DNA from 3 places in the Streptomyces sp. NPDC048383 genome. Region 3 is predicted to be linked to each of the others. Evidence: predicted binding sites of a transcription regulator. Region 3 holds the regulator's gene; each other region holds the start of a gene.
The links. The regulator HrcA, encoded in region 3, represses chaperone genes, less so after heat shock. The targets are predictions, from matches to a motif close to TTNGCACTCNGNNNNNCNGAGTGCNAA.
Positions count from the first base shown of each region.

Region 1 (2,267 bases), on a different contig from region 3:
GAGGATGGCCTCCATGCGCTCCTGGTCGGACACCATGTACGGCGAGAGGTAGCCCTTGTCGAAGGCCATGCCCTCGGTGAACTCGAGCTCCAGGCCGAAGGCGTTGGACTCCTCGACGGTGATGACACCGTCCTTGCCGACCTTGTCCATCGCCTCGGCGATGAGCTCGCCGACCTGCGAGTCCTGCGCGGAGAGCGCGGCCACGGCGGCGATGTCGGACTTGTCCTCGATCGGGCGGGCGGTCGCGAGGAGCTCCTCGGACACGGCCTTGACCGCGGCGTCGATGCCCTTCTTCAGGGCGGCCGGGGAAGCACCCGCGGCGACGTTGCGCAGACCCTCGCGGACCAGTGCCTGGGCCAGCACGGTGGCGGTGGTGGTGCCGTCACCCGCGATGTCGTTGGTCTTGGTCGCCACCTCCTTCACGAGCTGGGCGCCCAGGTTCTCGTACGGGTCGTCCAGCTCGACCTCGCGAGCGATGGTGACACCGTCGTTCGTGATGGTGGGCGCGCCGAACTTCTTGTCGATGACGACGTTGCGGCCCTTGGGGCCGATCGTCACCTTGACCGTGTCGGCAAGCTTGTTGACGCCGCGCTCGAGGGCGCGACGGGCGTCCTCGTCAAACTTCAGAATCTTCGGCATGGGAGCGGTTCCGCCCTCTCGTTGCGATCCTCGGCCGCTCACCGCGACCGCATGGAAACGAACTACGCCCCTCGCCGCCCGGCATCAGCAGGGTGACCAGGGGCGTAGCTCACAGCAAAACTGGAGAAGTGATTACTTCTCGACGATCGCGAGAACGTCGCGAGCCGAGAGGACGAGGTACTCCTCGCCGTTGTACTTCACTTCGGTGCCGCCGTACTTGGAGTACAGGACGACGTCGCCGACGGTGACGTCGAGCGGAAGACGGTTGCCGTCCTCGAAGCGACCGGGACCGACGGCAAGGACGACGCCCTCCTGGGGCTTCTCCTTCGCGGTGTCCGGAATGACCAGGCCAGAGGCCGTGGTCTGCTCGGCGTCGAGCGGCTGGACCACAATGCGGTCCTCGAGCGGCTTGATGGCAACCTTGGAGCTGGTGGTCGTCACGATCCGACCTCCCCCTTCGGGAATCCGGGGTTAACTGTCTGAGGTGGCGACCAGGTCGATCCGTCGTCGCGGGTGCCGGACCTGCCTGTCGCTGTGTTGGCACTCACCAGTGGCGAGTGCCAGGTGTGACACTATTCCGGCGATTAGCACTCGGTCAAGCGGAGTGCCAACACGCGCCGGCCGAGCCGGGCGGATTCGGCCGCCCGGAAGGCGTGTTGAGGCCTGGTCACAGGCCTTCCCCCGGGTCGCACGGCCAGATATTTTTCCGTGTCCCCGCAGGTCCGCGGTGCACCCCGACCGCCGGGGACGGCTCCTCCCCCCTCACCCGGGTCTCCGTGGACACCACCTTCGACGCCCCGCCGACCGCCCCGGCCGCGACCGTCGTCAGCGGGCCCGACGCCACCGATGCGGTCTGTGCCGACCTCGGGGCCCGGGCCCTACCGGGCGCCACGGGGGCTGCTCGGCCTCGCCGTCGCGGTGCGGGACGTCCGCTCCGTCGCCCGCGCCGTCCGGGCCTCCCGGGCGGGGCGGGGACAAGTGTCGCGGCCGGGCCGCCCACCGCCTGACGGGTGTTCCCGTCCGGTATGTGACGCTTGAGCGGTGCGCATCCTGGTCGTCGAAGACGAAGAGAACCTGGCCGAATCCCTACGACAGGGCCTCTCCGCCGACGGCCACCGCGTCGAGGTGGCCCACGACGGGCACCGCGGCCTCGACCTGGCCCGCACCGGCGGACCGTACGACGTCGTGGTCCTGGACCTGATGCTGCCGGGCCTCGACGGCCACGAGATCTGCACCCGGATGCGCGCCCACGGCGACCCGACCCCCGTCCTGATGCTGACGGCCCGCGACGGGGAACGCGACGAGGCCGACGGGCTCGACGCGGGCGCCGACGACTACCTCACCAAACCGTTCTCCTTCGTGGTGCTCGGCGCCCGGCTGCGGGCCCTCACCCGGCGGGCCGCCGCCCCCGAACCCACCGTCCTGCGGGTCGGGGACCTCGTCCTCGACCCGCAGGACCGGCGCTGCCGGCGCGGCACCCGGGACATCGAACTCACCGCCCGCGAACGGGGCGTCCTCGCCTGCCTGATGGAACGGCCCGGCCGGGCCGTCGCCAAGCAGGACATCCTCGACGAGGTCTGGGACACCCCGCACGCCATCGATCCGAACATCGTGGAGGTGTACGTCTC
Region 1 covers NZ_JBEZKS010000052.1:55,106-57,372, forward strand. Annotated here, with positions in the region: gene groL (chaperonin GroEL) at 1-639, opposite strand, end outside; gene groES (co-chaperone GroES) at 772-1,080, opposite strand; gene AB0D46_RS29355 (response regulator transcription factor) at 1,681-2,267, shown strand, end outside.
Region 1: groES (co-chaperone GroES) is a predicted target of HrcA. The motif match lies at 1,224-1,250, and genes of this name have one in related genera.

Region 2 (2,267 bases), on a different contig from region 3:
CCTCCAGCGCGAGCTTCACGGCGTTGGCGCCGGTCGCCTCGTCACCGGTGAGCTCCAGCTTCTCGAAGACCGAGGAGGCCTGGAGCAGGGCCACGCCACCGCCGGCGACGATGCCCTCTTCGACGGCCGCCTTCGCGTTGCGAACGGCGTCCTCGATGCGGTGCTTGCGCTCCTTGAGCTCGACCTCGGTCGCGGCACCGGCCTTGATGACGGCCACGCCGCCGGCCAGCTTCGCGAGGCGCTCCTGGAGCTTCTCACGGTCGTAGTCCGAGTCGGAGTTCTCGATCTCGGCGCGGATCTGGTTGACGCGACCCTGAACCTGGTCGCTGTCACCGGCACCGTCGACGATGGTGGTCTCGTCCTTGGTGATGACGACCTTGCGGGCGCGGCCGAGCAGGTCGAGACCGGCGTTCTCCAGCTTGAGGCCGACCTCCTCGGAGATGACCGTGCCGCCCGTGAGGATGGCGATGTCACCGAGCATGGCCTTGCGGCGGTCGCCGAAGCCCGGGGCCTTGACGGCGACGGACTTGAAGGTGCCGCGGATCTTGTTGACGACCAGGGTCGACAGGGCCTCGCCCTCGACGTCCTCGGCGATGATCAGCAGCGGCTTGCCGGACTGCATGACCTTCTCCAGGAGCGGCAGCAGGTCCTTGACCGAGCCGATCTTGGAGTTGACGATCAGGATGTACGGGTCGTCGAGGGACGACTCCATGCGCTCCATGTCGGTGGCGAAGTACGCCGAGATGTAGCCCTTGTCGAAGCGCATGCCCTCGGTGAGCTCAAGCTCCAGGCCGAAGGTCTGCGACTCCTCGACCGTGATGACGCCTTCCTTGCCGACCTTGTCCATCGCCTCGGCGATGAGCTCGCCGATCTGGGTGTCGGCGGCGGAGATGGAGGCCGTCGAAGCGATCTGCTCCTTGGTCTCGACATCCTTGGCCTGCGACAGCAGGGCGGCGGAGACGGCCTCGACGGCCTTCTCGATTCCGCGCTTGAGAGCCATCGGGTTGGCGCCGGCGGCTACGTTGCGCAGACCCTCGCGCACGAGGGCCTGGGCGAGCACGGTGGCGGTGGTCGTACCGTCGCCGGCGACGTCGTCCGTCTTCTTGGCGACTTCCTTGACCAGCTCGGCGCCGATCTTCTCGTACGGGTCCTCGAGCTCGATCTCCTTGGCGATGGAGACACCATCGTTGGTGATCGTGGGGGCGCCCCACTTCTTCTCAAGGACGACGTTGCGACCCTTGGGGCCAAGGGTGACCTTGACGGCGTCGGCGAGCTGGTTCATCCCACGCTCAAGGCCGCGCCGGGCCTCCTCGTTGAACGCAATGATCTTGGCCATCTGAAGTGGTCCTCCCGGACAGGGGTGGATTGCTCCGGACCGCGCCCGCGCCCGCGACGGACGGCCTGCGGATTCGGCGGTTCCTTCCCGCCGGACCCTGCGGGCCTCACCGGCCCGGTCCTCGTCTTAGTAGCACTCTCACCTGGAGAGTGCTAACGCCAATGATTAGCACTCGACCCCCGCGAGTGCAAGCGGCTTCGAGCAATGTCCGCCCCGCGCCGGGGCCGCCGGCGGCTCGGGGGCCGGGCGCCGCAAGGGCCCCGGGGCCGACACGCACGAGGGGCCCGCATCCCCGTGTCCGGGATGTGGGCCCCTCGTGTGTGAGTGCGTCGGTGGTCGATCGCGCTTCGGGACTCAGCCGGCAGCGAGCTTGACCATGTCCGCCTGCGGGCCCTTCTGGCCCTGCGAGATTTCGAACTCGACCCGCTGACCCTCTTCAAGGGTGCGGTACCCGTCCATCTGGATGGCGCTGTAGTGGACGAACACATCCGCGCCACCGTCGACCGCGATGAAGCCGTAGCCCTTCTCCGCGTTGAACCACTTGACGGTGCCCTGAGCCATGCCTAACTCCCCTATTACTGGCCCTTGCGCAGGTCCGCGCTTCGCGAACCCGGGTCAGAACTTGCGCCGGAACGCCTCGACCGGGGCTGAATGTATCCGCACCGCTGCTGTCTGCAACAGGTCAATCCGACGAGAATTCCGGACACGCGAAAACATTGAAATAGAGTGAAAATTTGGCATACTCTCGGGCAACTCGGGCCTGACAATCCACGCCAAAGCCCCATAGCGCGCACTCATGTTGACTCAATGTCAACCCTCCCCGGCCCCGCTCATATGCGGCGGGCAAGAACAGCGGAGGGGACTTCCCCAACTCTACCGCTATCAATCAAGCAGAATTGCCCCCTCCACTTATTGACGGAGAGGGCAATTC
Region 2 covers NZ_JBEZKS010000009.1:102,887-105,153, reverse strand. Annotated here, with positions in the region: gene groL (chaperonin GroEL) at 1-1,336, opposite strand, end outside; gene AB0D46_RS09410 (cold-shock protein) at 1,691-1,897, opposite strand.
Region 2: groL (chaperonin GroEL) is a predicted target of HrcA. The motif match lies at 1,502-1,528, and genes of this name have one in related genera.

Region 3 (2,267 bases):
CGCCCTCGCCCGCGAGCTGAATCCGGGTGCCGTTCTCGACGCCGGCGGGGATCTTGACCGTCAGGTTGCGGCGGGACCGGACCCGGCCGTCGCCCGCGCACTCGGTGCACGGGGTGGGGACCACGGTGCCGAAGCCCTGGCACTGGGGGCAGGGGCGCGAGGTCATGACCTGGCCCAGGAAGGACCGGGTGACCTGCGAGACCTCGCCGCGACCGCGGCACATGTCGCACGTCTGCGCGGAGGTGCCGGGTGCGGCGCCCTCACCGGAGCAGGTGGTGCAGACGATGGCCGTGTCGACCTGGATGGGCTTGGTGGTCCCGAAGGCCGCCTCGTCCAGTTCCAGCTCCAGGCGGATCATGGCGTCCTGGCCGCGGCGGGTCCGCGAGCGCGGTCCGCGCTGCTGGGACTGGCCGAAGAAGGCGTCCATGATGTCCGAGAAGTTGCCGAAGCCACCGGCTCCGAAGCCGCCCGCGCCGCCACCGCCGCCGGCGGAGAGTGGGTCCCCGCCGAGGTCGTGGACCTGCTTCTTCTGCGGGTCCGAGAGGACCTCGTAGGCGGCGTTGATCTCCTTGAAGCGCTCTTGCGTCTTGGGATCGGGATTGACGTCCGGGTGCAGCTCGCGGGCGAGCCGCCGGAACGCCTTCTTGATCTCGTCCTGCGATGCGTCGCGGCGCACGCCGAGTACGGCGTAGTAGTCCGTGGCCACTTACGACTCCGCCAGGATCTGTCCGACGTAACGTGCCACTGCGCGTACCGCTCCCATCGTTCCGGGGTAGTCCATGCGGGTCGGTCCGACCACGCCGAGTTTGGCGACTGCCTCGCCGCCCGAACCGTAGCCGACGGAGACGACCGACGTGGAGTTGAGCCCCTCGTAGGCGTTCTCGTGACCGATCCGTACCGCCATCCCCGACTCCCCTGCCTCGCCCAGCAGCTTGAGCAGCACGACGTGCTCCTCCAGCGCTTCGAGCACCGGCCTGATCGTCAAGGGAAAATCATGTCCGAAGCGGGTGAGGTTGGCGGTGCCGCCGATCATCAGCCGCTCCTCCGCCTCCTCCTCCAGCGTTTCGAGGAGGGTGTCGAGGACGGCCTTGACCGTCGCCCGGTCCTCGGTCTCGAACGACTCCGGAAGGTCCTGCACGAGCTGCGGCACGTCGGTGAACCGACGGCCGACGACCCGACTGTTGAGCCGCGCCCGCAGGTCGGCCAGGGAGGTCTCCCCGAAGGGCGTCTGGCAGTCCACGAGCCGCTGCTCGACCCGCCCGGTGTCCGTGATCACCACGAGCATCAGCCGGGCCGGGGCCAGGGAGAGCAGCTCGACGTGCCGGACGGTGGAGCGGGTCAGGGACGGGTACTGGACGACGGCGACCTGGCGGGTGAGCTGCGCCAGCAGGCGCACCGTGCGGCCCACCACGTCGTCGAGGTCGACGGCCCCGTCGAGGAAATTCTGGATGGCCCTGCGCTCGGGCGTCGACAGCGGTTTGACCCCCGCCAGTTTGTCGACGAAGAGGCGGTAGCCCTTGTCCGTGGGGATCCGACCGGCGCTGGTGTGGGGTTGGGCGATGTAGCCCTCCTCCTCCAGCACGGCCATGTCGTTGCGCACGGTCGCCGGGGAGACGCCGAGGCGGTGCCGCTCGGTGAGCGCCTTGGAACCGACCGGTTCCTCCGTCCCGACGTAGTCCTGGACGATGGCGCGCAGCACTTCGAGCCTGCGTTCACTGAGCATCGCGCACACCTCCGGAAGCGGTCGTATCGGTCGGTCTCGGTCGGGCTGTGGTCGGGCTGTGGTCCTGCTTCGGTCGATCTTCGGCCCTGCTTCGGTCCGGCTCGATCGACCGCTGTTGGCACTCCGGGCGGGCGAGTGCCAGAGATCCCCCGGTCAGTGTACGGCCGGGTGGTACGAGCGGGGCAAGGGCGGCCCGTCAGGGTAGCGTCGCGCCATGGACGTACGTTGGGAAGAGGCGGGCTGGGAACGACTGACCGGACGGGCCGGTCGGCGCCGCCTTCCGGTGTGGGACTGCACGGTGGGACTGGTGGTGGGGGACGAGTCGGTCCTCCTGATCGACCCGGGTTCCTCGGTCCGGGAGGGCGCCGAGGTGCGCGCCGAGGCGGAGCGGCTGACGGGGCGCCGCGTGACCCATATCGCATTCACACACGGACATTTCGACCACGTCATGGGTGCGCCGGCCTTCCCGGAGGCCGAGGTCTTCGGCGCGGTCGGCCTGGAGCGGCTGCTGGCGTCCGCCAAGGGCCGCGAGGAGCTGCGGGCG
Region 3 covers NZ_JBEZKS010000010.1:9,195-11,461, forward strand. Annotated here, with positions in the region: gene dnaJ (molecular chaperone DnaJ) at 1-706, opposite strand, end outside; gene hrcA (heat-inducible transcriptional repressor HrcA) at 707-1,723, opposite strand; gene AB0D46_RS09770 (MBL fold metallo-hydrolase) at 1,938-2,267, shown strand, end outside.